Regions from separate parts of the Pseudoalteromonas sp. SR41-7 genome, predicted to be linked through region 4. Evidence: predicted binding sites of a transcription regulator. Region 4 holds the regulator's gene; each other region holds the start of a gene.

Region 1 (3,151 bases), 360 kb from region 4:
TATTCAAAATCTTGTGCACAATAGTATTCAAGTTATTGGCAGCGGCGCAAAAGTAAAAATTAGCGCACAAAGAGATTTAAAAGATTTAGATATGGTTCGTATTAGTGTGAGCGACAATGGCCCAGGTGTTGATTTAAGCCAAAGCGATAAAATTTTTGAACCATTTTTTACTACAAAAAGTCAGGGCACAGGTTTAGGGCTTGCTGTAGTGAGTTCGGTGGCTAGTGCGCACCAAGGCCGTGTTGATGTGACTAATAATACGCATGGTGGTGCCTGCTTTAGCTTGTTACTGCCTATTAAGGCAACATCTAAATTAGAGGGGTCATTATGAGTAACACTATTTTAGTTGTCGAAGATGACGCAGGGCTTCGTGAAGCCTTAATAGATACCCTTGAAATGTCGGGTATTGAATGTGTTGCAGCGAGCAGTGCTGAGCAAGCAATGTTACTACTTAAAAAAGATCAATTTTCGCTTGTTGTAAGCGACGTGCAAATGGGCGCAATGAGTGGGCTTGATTTACTACGCAGTATTAAATTAAACCATCCTGATTTACCTGTATTGATGATGACGGCGTATGCCACAATTGACGATGCGGTAGAGGCCATGCGCCTAGGTGCAATTGACTACATGGCAAAACCATTTGCACCTGAAGTGCTGTTAAATATGGTGAGCCGTTATTTGCCTGAAAAAGAAAAAGAAACCGACGGCCCCATTGTTGCTGACCCAACTAGTATTCAATTATTGGAGCTTGCAAGTAAAGTAGCACGCTCTGATGCAAGTGTAATGGTACTTGGTCCAAGTGGTTCAGGTAAGGAAGTACTTGCGCGTTATATTCATGATAAGTCGAGCCGATGTAATGAGCCATTTGTAGCGATTAACTGCGCGGCTATTCCTGAAAATATGCTCGAAGCCACGTTATTTGGTTACGAAAAAGGGGCTTTTACGGGCGCGATTCAAGCATGTCCGGGTAAGTTTGAGCAAGCACAAGGCGGCACTATTTTACTTGATGAAATTACTGAAATGGACTTAGGGCTACAAGCTAAACTTTTACGCGTACTGCAAGAACGTGAAGTAGAGCGTTTAGGGGGGCGTAAAACAATTCAGCTCGATGTACGTATTTTGGCAACCAGTAATCGTGATTTAAAAGAAGCTGTGTCTGAAAATCAGTTTAGAGAAGATTTATATTACAGGCTTAATGTTTTTCCACTTATGTGGCGACCATTGTGCCAACGCCCTGGCGATATTATTGTATTGGCTAAGCATTTAATTGAGCGCCATATAAGTAAAAGCAAAGAGCCTATGGCGTATTTAGATAAAGCTGCTGAGCAAAAGTTACTGGCTCACGCGTGGCCTGGTAATGTACGCGAGCTTGATAATGTTATACAGCGTGCGCTTATACTGCGCACGGGTAACACAATAAACGAGCATGCTATTTTTATCGAAAACTTAGTATCTAATAACTTTGTTATGGAGCCTTCATTGGCACCGGCGCAAACCGTATCGCCAACAGAATTAGCTCATGCAGATAAAGGTGTTGATAAAAGCACGTTAAGCTCTGCATATTATGATGAAAAATCGCATGCTGAGGATGAGCCTAATCAAGGTTTGCTAGCGGCAGATACCGGTAGCTATAAAGATGAGCTTAAAGACAAAGAGCATCGTATTATTTTAGAAACCCTTGCACGTTGCCAAGGTAAGCGTAAAGACGTTGCTGAAACGTTGGGTATAAGCCCACGAACTTTACGTTATAAACTAGCGCAAATGCGCGATTTAGGTATTTCACTTCCTGCATAACCTCCTATAAACCCTAAGTTTGCGCTGCGAGCTTAGGGTTGTCAAAACTCTGACTCACACAAATTAAAGTTAACCTACTGTATTTTAATGATTAATTATTTGGCATGCTTTGTGCTTTATTACTTATAAGAGTTCACTGCGTGTCAGAGATAAATTATGAAAATTCAAAACAGTGCTGTATTTCAAGAAATGCAATCAATGGCTTTAGAAGCCGGCCGTAATAATCAAACTAATAAACTGCCAACTCAGGTGCAGTCTACTTCTACAGCACAATTTGGCGACATGCTAAGTGATGCAATAAATTCAGTGCACGGGTTACAACAAGATGCCGCGCAAAAAGTAACAGCAGTTGAGATGGGGGATCGAAGTGTATCTCTTGCTGAGGCGATGATTGCTTCTCAAAAATCGTCAGTTGCTTTTGAGGCTACAGTACAGGTTCGTAATAAACTTGTTGAAGCTTATAAAGAAATCATGAACATGCCCGTTTAATTAGGTAGTGGAGAATTATTGTGGCGCAATCTAACCAATCTACAGACCTAGCACTTGCTGGTGGCGGTATTGACCAAAGTGGTGGTGATGATCAACAAGAACAAAAGTCAGGCTACTTAAGTGCTTTAAATGGTGTTGATGTATTGCGCCAAGTAACATTGGTTATAGCATTGGCTATTTGTTTAGCTATCGCGATTTTTATTATTATTTGGGCTCGTCAGCCAGATATGCGTCCGTTAGGCAAAATGCAAACAGAAGAGCTTATTCAAACATTAGACTTTTTAGATGCGCAAAAAATTGAATACCAACTAGATGGCAATGTTGTATCGGTTGATGAAAGCGAATACCAAAACATTAAATTGCTAATGACCCGCGAAGGGTTAGAGCAAGGCCCTGCATCTGGCTCCGACATAATTATGCAAGATATGGGCTTTGGTGTAAGCCAACGCTTGGAGCGTGAACGTTTAAAACATGGTCGTGAACAGCAATTAGCACGCACCATTGAAGAGCTAAATAACATTACTCGCGCCAAAGTATTGTTAGCCATCCCTAAAGAAAACGTATTTGCCCGCAGAGAGAAAAAACCATCCGCTACTGTTGTATTAACACTTAAGCGTGGCCGCTCACTTGACCGTGAAGAAGTAGACTCTGTTGTTGATATGATTGCTTCAGCAGTACAAGGCTTAGAGCCTGCACGTGTTACGGTTACTGACCAAAATGGTCGATTATTAAATTCAGGTTCGCAAAGCTCATTAGCAGCACGCTCTCGTAAAGAATACGATTTAGAACGTAAGCGCGAACAAGAGTATCTTGAAAAAATAGACAGTATTTTAATACCGGTTGTTGGGCTTGCAAACTATACAGCTCA
Region 2 (3,151 bases), on a different contig from region 4:
ATGATTGGTGACGAAGTAACAGTTACTGTTCTAGGTGTTAAAGGAAATCAAGTTCGAATCGGTGTTAATGCACCAAAAGACGTATCAGTGCATCGTGAAGAGATTTACATGCGCATACAAGCTGAAAAGTCGAACCCTAATCCGGGCAATGCTTAATCAACACGTATACGTAGTTGAGTAATTAACTCAACTAGACTAAAAGCCACTCACTGAGTGGCTTTTTTGTTTATAAAAGCGAGTGTTTCAGGATTAAGTATTTGTTTTGATATGTACTGCATACCACTTTTATTTTTAATAATAATACCTTGCTGGGTGTCTATTACTTCGCTTATATTTTGCCATTCTAATTTATAGCTTTTGTAATGATTAGCAGATTTAATACCTTCTTCATCAAAGGTAAGTGTTACCTCAGAGCCTGATGCTCTGCTGAGCATTTGTCTGGTTACCCACCATGGTCTGCGATAGTAAAAAGCGACGCATTCGAGTACCGCTAACATGATCATAAACGATCCTAAGTAATGATCGTCTAAAACATAAATGCCAAATAAACCAAGCGCAACTAGCAACACAAGTAAAAAGTATTTAGGTTTTGCACGTTTACTATAAGGGAGTGACTCATCAAAACACTCGTAAAAGTAGGGTTTATCTAATGTGTAGGTGGTTGTGAATGCCATTTTGCCTTGCTTTAAATATCGTTTTTTTTATTTTAACAAGCTAACTGCTAAATGAGCAGCTTTATAGTTAGTGATTTTATTACTGGCACAAAAAAACGGCTCGAAAGCCGTTTTTTTTAGCGGTACAAGAAGAATTAACAGTTAGTTTCTTCAGCGTTCACGCCTTCTTTAACATTTTCACATGCATCTTCAACAGAGTTTTGCACATCAGTTACTGCTTCGTCGATACGTTCGCCAGCATCTTCTGCATGGTTGTCTTCACAACCCATCATGAAAAAACCTGCAAATACTGCGATTAGTGCTGCTTTTAAAGTTGTAGAGTTCATAGTGTAATTCCTTGTAAGTATTAATTAAATTTTAGTGTTTGTTAGTTGAATGCTTTATCTACCTGGGTGATTTACCACGTAGTGCACCTGAAACTAATGAAATCACTAAAAGTACTAAAAAGATAAAAAATATAATTTTTGCTATACCAGCTGCGGCACCTGCGATGCCACCAAAACCTAACACTGCAGCGATTAAAGCAATAACTAAAAATGTAATTGTCCAGCGTAACATTGTTTTCTCCTTGGTTATCAAATTTGCTCATAATAACTAATGCCAGTTATATGCCAAAGTTTATTTGGTATAAATATCAATTGGTTATGGTTTTTCGCTGTTGTTCTAGTTATTAGTTGGTTAGTAACTTTTACGCTTTGTTATGTAAGTTATTCACACTGTTGCAAATAACTGCTAAATGTTCACTAAATAAACTTATTTTGGTAAGACCAATTAACAATTGATGTGTGGCTTTGCACTTTATATTAAGAATTAGTGTTTATTTTTACTTAGCTTGATAGTTAATTAACAAATTCCATATAACTATTAGCTATAGTCGTTATTTCTTGTATGTATTGTAGAGCGCGTGATTGCTGAGTTATAGCATGTAAATTAATTGAGTGTTATGTTGTTTATTGTTTAATTGGTTTTACCAATTTACAAGATGTAGACAAAGCGATTAGTTTTGTTATTATCCAGTGAATAAATATTTAATTAAATCGATTTTTTATTTTCGATATGGGTTTCAAGGGGAGAAAAATGGATATAGGTGCTCTACTCACAACGGCTGGTAACTTAATGCTTACTGGCATGGTTGGGGTGTTTGTATTTCTGTCGATATTAATTGGTGCAGTAACGCTTATGTCTAATTTGGTGACGCGCTTTAGCGAACCTGACGTGGCGACACCAGTTAAATCACCATCTTTTAAATCTCAAGGTGTGCCTAATGAGCACATCGCTGCTATTAGTGCTGCCATTGCTCAGTACAAATTAAATAATAAATAAGAGGCACACACATGGCTAAATTAAAATTAACAGAATTGGTATTACGCGATGCTCACCAATCATTATTAGCAACGCGTATGCGCCTAGACGATATGCTACCGATTGCTAGCAAATTAGACGATGCGGGTTATTGGTCTATTGAATCGTGGGGCGGTGCTACATTTGACTCGTGTATTCGTTATCTAGGCGAAGATCCTTGGGAGCGTATTCGTGCACTTAAAAAAGCGATGCCTAATACTAAACAGCAAATGCTATTACGCGGTCAAAACTTATTAGGTTACCGCCATTACGCTGATGACGTAGTTGAAAAATTTGTAGAACGTGCACATAAAAATGGCGTTGACGTATTTCGTATATTTGATGCAATGAACGATGTTCGCAATCTAGAAACAGCTATTAAAGCGGCTGTAAAAGTAGGCGCTCACGCTCAAGGTACTATTTCGTACACAGTTAGCCCAGTTCATACACTTGATATGTGGCTAACTCTTGCAAAGCAGCTTGAAGATATGGGTTGTCACTCAATTTGTATTAAAGATATGGCGGGTTTATTAAAGCCGTACGATGCTGAAAAACTAATTAAAGCACTTAAAGAAACTGTATCTATTCCAATTGCTATGCAGTGCCACGCTACAACAGGTTTAAGTACTGCTACTTACCAAAAAGCAATTGATGCTGGTATTGATATGCTCGATACCGCTATTTCATCAATGAGTATGACTTATGGACATTCTGCAACTGAAACTATTGTATCGATAGTTGAAGGGACTGAGCGTGATACTGGGCTTGATTTAAACCACCTAGAAGAAATTGCTGCTTACTTTAGAGATGTACGTAAAAAATATGCGGCATTTGAAGGTAGCTTAAAAGGGGTTGATGGGCGTATTTTACTAGCTCAAGTACCTGGTGGCATGCTTACAAACATGGAAAACCAACTTAAAGAGCAAGGCGCAGCCGATAAGCTTAATGAGGTTTTACTTGAGATCCCACGTGTACGTGAAGATCTTGGCTTTTTACCTTTAGTAACACCAACGTCGCAAATTGTTGGCACTCAAGCGGTACTTAATGTGCTAACGGGTGAGCGTTATAAAACAATTACTAAAGAGACTGCTGGCGTATTAAAAGGTGAATATGGCTTAACACCAGCACCAATGAAT
Region 3 (3,151 bases), on a different contig from region 4:
AGTTGTGTTAATAATGCCCTAAGTTATTACTAGGCACAATTTGTTTAGTTTTTATAAATTTTAGGCACAAAAAACCACAATCAAGTGGTTTAAATTACGTATGGTCCAGAGGGAGGGATAGACTTGCTTACATCCATGTAATCAATCGCTACGCGACGCTTGCAGCGGCCTAAAATATTCCAGACATTTTGTCGAACCATGTCGAGGGTTCTCACCCTCCCAATTTAGTATCGGTGTTAAATTTTAGGCACAAAAAAACCACAATTAAGTGGTTTAAATTAAGTATGGTGGAGAGGGAGGGATTCGAACCCTCGATAGAGCTACAAACTCTATACTCCCTTAGCAGGGGAGCTCCTTCGGCCACTCGGACACCTCTCCAACGCATAACCGGTTGTATTGATGGAATAAAAAAATCCACCAATTAAAATATGGTGGAGAGATAGGGATTTGAACCCTAGATGGGCTATAAACCCATGCCGGTTTTCAAGACCGGTGCATTCGACCACTCTGCCATCTCTCCGTGACGCAGAATAATACTTAGGTGATACCGCTGTGTAAATAGCAAAATGACTGTTTGCCTAAAAAATATACGTAAATGAGGTTTTTTTTGTAAATAAGGGGAAATTAAGGCAATTTTTAATAAAATAAATAGGTTGCAGCAAACAATGGGAGCTAAATAAGTGACTTCATTTAGTGGTTGAGTGTTCGCTGCACCGAAAAATAATCATGGTTGGGTGATTATTTATATTGAGCTGCACCGCTAAGTGCTAGTCTTTTACCAATCGTGTTAAGTTTAGCTAACATTCTTGCTTTACGGTTAGTTGGTTTAACGGCTACTTGCGCTACTGCTGTTTGATTTAATGTATTAATTGGTTTCATTATTTTGCTCCGGTCGTATCTGTTGAAATCGCGTGCATTTTGCACGTTGTTTGATTAAAAATACAACGATAAAAATTGAGCCTGAGGGATTAGTTAAACTAATCTGAATTGATTTTATTAATATGCGATTCAGTAAGTTGCATTACTGTTTTTGCATAGCTATTTATATGACGGTTGGTTTTAACCCCTTTGATGTTGGGGTTTTTGGTTTTTTAATTTATTTTTATGCATTTTATACAATGTTTTTTGATTATTTATTCAGATTAAAAAAATTTAATTAAACGTTTGTTATCTCACTCTAAAATACATTGCTGGAAACAAAAGCTTGTCACTACTTATAATTATTAAACCAAGTATCAAAAAACAGAGCCAAAAATCATTGGCATGGCTTAAAAATATCTGTAAAAAACGCAGCTTTTCTTATTGTATATTTACTACAACGGGAAGCTTTGACGATGACTGCGCTCAAATAAGGTTGTTACTGAGTAAATTTCCCAAAGTAGTTGCACTAGGTGGCGATGGTACATTGAACTTGGCGGTTAATGCACTAATAGGGAGCAGCTGTTCGTTAGCATTATTACCTTGCGGTACAGGTAACGATTTCTCCAGAGGGTTTAATTGCAAAGAAGATGATTGGCGAAAGGCATTATTTAATACACCGACAGCCATTGATATAGGAAAAATTAATAGCCGCTATTTTATTAATATTGCAGGGGTAGGATTTGATGCTCATGTGATTAAAACTATTAACGATAAAGCTAGTTTTTCATCTTTTGATTACAGTTGGACGAGCATTAAAGAGCTATTTTATTATCAAGCTCAGCAGTTACAAGGTACGTTTAATAACGATGCTCGGCAGTATCAAAATTTAATTACTGTATTTGCTAATCATAAGTACTTTGGTGGCGGGCTAAAAATAGCGCCAAAAGCAGATTTAACTGATGGCCAGCTTGAGTGTTATCAAATGCGATCGGGTGGGCTTTTTTATAATGTAATAAGCTTTATTAAGTTATTTTTTAAGCGTCATGAGTATATAAAAAACCTTACCTATAGTCGCTTAAATACAGCTTCCATAAAAACTGAAGGGTTATTGATTGAAGCAGATGGTGAGCTGATAGGTAAAACTCCTGCAGTTGTTAGTGTGTATGGACAGGCCTTACTTTTTCATATGCCAATAAAAAAGCGCCTTCAGTAAAGTAGGCGCTTTTGCGTTAGTTGCGTTAATAACGCGTCTAACTGGGGACGGAGCCACTTTTAGCTATTGCTCTATTAGCTAAAAAGGCGTTAATTCGTTTTGTTGGGGTAAGCACAATGGCGTTACCTAATAGCACTAAGCTAAACCCTGCAAAGGTATTTGCGTGCCATTCAAAGCCTTCAAAAAAGCTACTCAGTGTTACTGCCACTAATGGGAATAAAACAATAACGTAGCTGGCTTTTTCAGGGCCTATATTTTTTAGTAGTGCAAAGTAACAACCAAAAGCGATTACTGTGCCAAATATTGATAAATAAAGTAATGATAACCAGTAGCTAGTTGGGGCGTTTAAACTAAATTGCACATCGTTCATTAATACATATAAAGCTAAGCCTATAGCACTATATAACATGCCCCATGCATTGCCCTGCAATACGCCAATTTGCTTACGAGAATTACGAACGCTTATCATGTTGCCCAATGAAGCCACAAAGGTGCCACCAAGGGCAAGTAGTAACCCGACCAATGCACCGTTACTTAAGTCGAACTGCTGTAACTGTGGCCAAAACAGACACGTAATACCTAATACAGCGAGTGCGGCACCGGTATAAATTCGTTTTGAGATAGGTTTACCAAAAAATAGTCGAGTGTTAACTATGTTCATAACCAGCAATAGTGAAAAGGCGATAGAGGTCATAGCGGAGGTTAAGTAATTTTGTGCCCAGTAAAGCATTAAGTAATTTAAGGCAAAATTACAAATAGCCAACAAAGCAAAAAAGCCATGATCGATTAATGAAAAGCGCATATCCGGTTTTTTGTACGCTACATATAACCACATTAAAAGTGCTGCAATAGCAAAGCGATAAAATAACGATAGCTCTACCGCAATATCACCTAGCTGAAATTCGATGGCTAACCAAGTAGAACCCCAAATTAAAACGGTTGTAATGTATAGCGCTGCACTTTTCATGGTTACTCTCCAAAGCCCGATTGAATGGCTATTTTAAGACCTGTCTGTATACTTACCATATACAGAAAAGTAAAAATGTAACCTATACAGATTTGGATGCGTGATGATAA
Region 4 (3,151 bases):
AAGTGCTGCTGGTTATCGCCATCTGGTACGATGAGTGCGACAAAAATATCAACAGGGCGATTATCGATTGCATCAAAGTTTATTGGAGTTTCGCTAACGAGCACTAAAGCCAAAGGCTCTTCTGCACCGCTCATTCTTCCATGAGGAATAGCAATGCCACGCCCTATACCTGTACTACCTAATTTCTCTCTGCTCATTAAAGCATTAAGAATATCTTGTTGCGGTAAATACGGAAGTTTGTCGTGAGCAAGTTCGCTAATGAACTCTAAAATTCTTTTTTTGCTATTAAAAAGGACCGCAGCTTTGCTGCAGTCCTGGCATATAAGTGAACTTAATTTCATCATATTAGTGTCGAGCAAGCTTCTCTTTGTGTTTGATTACTTGGCGATCGAGCTTGTCGATCAACGAGTCAATAGCGGCATACATATCTTGATGTTCTGTAGAGGCAAATAGCTCAGCACCGCTTACGTGTATTGTGGCTTCTGCTTTTTGATTTAATTTTTCTACATCGAGAATGACATGAACATTATTAATATGATCAGAGTGTCTTTCAAGCTTCGCAAATTTAGTATTAATATAGTCTCTTAGTGAATCGGTTAATTCTACGTGACGACCAGTTAAGTTTAGTTGCATAAGCATTACCCTCTTAGTTTAGCGTCTTAAATCAGACTTTTACGCTGATTTGACGGTGGAATAGCAAGAGATTCGCGGTATTTTGCGATTGTACGTCTCGCTACTTTAATTCCTTGCTCAGCCAATATATCCGCTATTTTGCTATCACTCAATGGTTTTGCTGAGTTTTCTGCTGCGATTAATTTTCGGATAAGCGCACGTATTGCTGTAGATGAACATTCACCACCGTTTTCAGTACTTACATGGCTTGAGAAAAAATATTTAAGCTCAAATATACCACGGGGTGTATGCATGTACTTTTGAGTAGTTACGCGAGAAATTGTCGATTCGTGCATTTCTACCATTTCAGCAACATCATTTAAAACCATTGGTTTCATGGCTTCAGGGCCATGTTCAAAAAAGCCTTGTTGTTGCTTAACAATACAATTAGTAACTTTTAATAGCGTGTCGTTTCTACTTTCTAAGCTTTTAATAAACCATTTAGCTTCTTGTAAATGTGAGCGAATAAACTGGCTGTCGCCACTTGATTTTACAGTGCGAGACATTGCTGCGTATTGGCTATTAACACGAATTTTAGGCATGCTATCTGGGTTTAATTCGACAACCCAGCGGCCTTTAATTTTTTTAACTGACACATCAGGAATAACATACTCAGATTCTTCCCTTACAATAGTATCTGCAGGTTTTGGGTTGAGAGTATGTATTAGTGTCATTACTTCTTTAAGCTCTTCTTCTTTGAGCTTAGTTTTTTTCATTAATGTACGATAGTCGCGAGCTGCTAATAGATCAATATGCTCGGTTAAAATCATTTTCGTTTCATTAATATAAGGTGTTTCTTTATCAAATTGATTAAGCTGAATACACAAACACTCTTGTAAACTACGTGCAGCAATACCAACAGGATCAAACAGTTGGATGCGTTTTAATACCGCTTCAATTTCATCAAGTTCGACTTCGTTATCATCTTCGTTTTCTTGATTAAAGCTTTCTAAAATCTCTTCGCAGCTTAGTGTTAAAATACCTGAATCATCGACAGCTTCTACAATAGCAATAGCAATAGCTTCGTCTGTAGGGCTAAATGGCGTTAGTTGTAATTGCCACATTAAATACTCATGGAGCGTTTCAGTAGAGGCGCCTTGGTATATTGATTCGTCTTCAGGCATTGGACCTGATGAGGCTGCAGGAGCGGCACTCATGTACTCATCCCAACTGACATCCATAGCCATGTCGTCACTTAGCGTGTCTTTTGCAAGTGCTTCACCAGTATCTTGTTCGTATTCGCTCGGAGCATCATCAGCAGATGCGCTAACAGTTATGTCATCGGTATCAGCTTTTTGCTCGTTTTTACCAGCAGCGTCTTCGGAATAGTCTGCCTCTTCAACCTCTAATAGTGGATTACTGTCGAGAGCTTCTTGTATTTCTTGCTGGAGATCCAATGTACTGAGTTGCAACAAACGAATAGCTTGTTGCAACTGTGGAGTCATTGTAAGTTGCTGGCCCATGCGCAGCTGTAGTGATTGCCTCATGTATCTCTAACAATCCTTTTATGTTGTTATAATTAATACTAGCAGATGCTTAAAGACATGGCGTAAATGTTACAGCCTAAATTGCTCGCCTAAGTAAACATCGCGTACTGTTTTATCATTTAATACGTGTTCTGGAGTACCTGATGCAATCAGCTCCCCATGAGAAACAATGTAGGCTTTTTCACAAACATCAAGGGTCTCTCTTACGTTATGGTCGGTAATTAATACACCAATCCCACGATTTTTAAGATGTTCTATTATTTTCTTTATATCTAATACCGAAATAGGGTCAACACCGGCAAACGGTTCATCCAGTAATATAAATTTAGGATCTGCTGCCAGCGCTCGTGCTATTTCTACACGACGACGTTCTCCCCCCGATAATGCCATACCTTGGCTATCACGAATGTGTTGTATGCTAAATTCATCTAATAAGTTATTGAGCGTGTCTTCTCTGGCTTGTTTATTTAGTTCTTTGCGCGTTTCTAAAATGGCCATTAAGTTTTGATAAACAGTCAGCTTTCTAAAAATCGATGACTCTTGTGGTAAGTAGCCTATGCCTAATCTAGCACGACTATGCATAGGTAAAAGAGTAATATCGTTATCATCAATAGATATTTTACCTTTGTCGCTAGGAACAAGCCCTACAATCATATAAAAAGTCGTTGTTTTACCAGCACCGTTAGGGCCAAGTAAGCCAACTATACTGCCAGCTTGTACTTCAAGGCCGACGTTTTTTACAACTTCACGACCTTTATAGCTTTTTGCCAATAGTTCTGCTTTTAATGTGCTCATGGTTGACCTTTATCGCCTTTTTTACTTTTTTTAGTTTCGATCGGTACTAAAATTGTGTGAACGCGGTCAGTTGAGTTTTCATCTTTTTCGGCACTGATGAGCTGCTGCTCTATGTCGTAGGTAATGCTTTTAGCATTTATTTTTTGTCCGGCTTGCGATACTTGTGCATTACCAACAAGCGTTAAAAAACGCTTAGA

What was found. Region 4 encodes sigma-54, which starts transcription at its own class of promoters, with help from an activator protein. Its sites were predicted from a motif close to GTTGGCACGNNNNTNGNNT; they were not measured.
Region 1: a site for sigma-54 is predicted at 1,893-1,911, ahead of fliE (flagellar hook-basal body complex protein FliE). Genes of this name have one in related genera too.
Region 2: a site for sigma-54 is predicted at 1,272-1,290, ahead of H5092_RS04235 (DUF1328 domain-containing protein). Genes of this name have one in related genera too.
Region 3: a site for sigma-54 is predicted at 917-935, ahead of H5092_RS19055 (diacylglycerol kinase family protein). Genes of this name have one in related genera too.

What each region holds. Positions count from the first base shown of each region.
Region 1 is NZ_JACJEF010000001.1:114,719-117,869, reverse strand. Features, by position in the region: gene H5092_RS00590 (PAS domain-containing sensor histidine kinase) at 1-331, shown strand, start outside; gene H5092_RS00585 (sigma-54 dependent transcriptional regulator) at 328-1,794, shown strand; gene fliE (flagellar hook-basal body complex protein FliE) at 1,951-2,283, shown strand; gene fliF (flagellar basal-body MS-ring/collar protein FliF) at 2,304-3,151, shown strand, end outside.
Region 2 is NZ_JACJEF010000002.1:327,279-330,429, forward strand. Features, by position in the region: gene csrA (carbon storage regulator CsrA) at 1-156, shown strand, start outside; gene H5092_RS04225 (YcxB family protein) at 207-674, opposite strand; gene H5092_RS04230 (hypothetical protein) at 809-1,000, opposite strand; gene H5092_RS04235 (DUF1328 domain-containing protein) at 1,059-1,232, opposite strand; gene H5092_RS04240 (OadG family protein) at 1,752-1,997, shown strand; gene oadA (sodium-extruding oxaloacetate decarboxylase subunit alpha) at 2,009-3,151, shown strand, end outside.
Region 3 is NZ_JACJEF010000020.1:23,458-26,608, forward strand. Features, by position in the region: tRNA gene H5092_RS19040 (tRNA-Ser) at 286-378, opposite strand; tRNA gene H5092_RS19045 (tRNA-Ser) at 430-520, opposite strand; gene H5092_RS19050 (hypothetical protein) at 739-879, opposite strand; gene H5092_RS19055 (diacylglycerol kinase family protein) at 1,205-2,074, shown strand; gene H5092_RS19060 (DMT family transporter) at 2,112-3,041, opposite strand; gene H5092_RS19065 (PLP-dependent aminotransferase family protein) at 3,145-3,151, shown strand, end outside.
Region 4 is NZ_JACJEF010000001.1:476,264-479,414, reverse strand. Features, by position in the region: gene ptsN (PTS IIA-like nitrogen regulatory protein PtsN) at 1-341, opposite strand, end outside; gene hpf (ribosome hibernation promoting factor) at 346-633, opposite strand; gene H5092_RS02215 (RNA polymerase factor sigma-54) at 660-2,159, opposite strand; gene lptB (LPS export ABC transporter ATP-binding protein) at 2,229-2,954, opposite strand; gene lptA (lipopolysaccharide transport periplasmic protein LptA) at 2,951-3,151, opposite strand, start outside.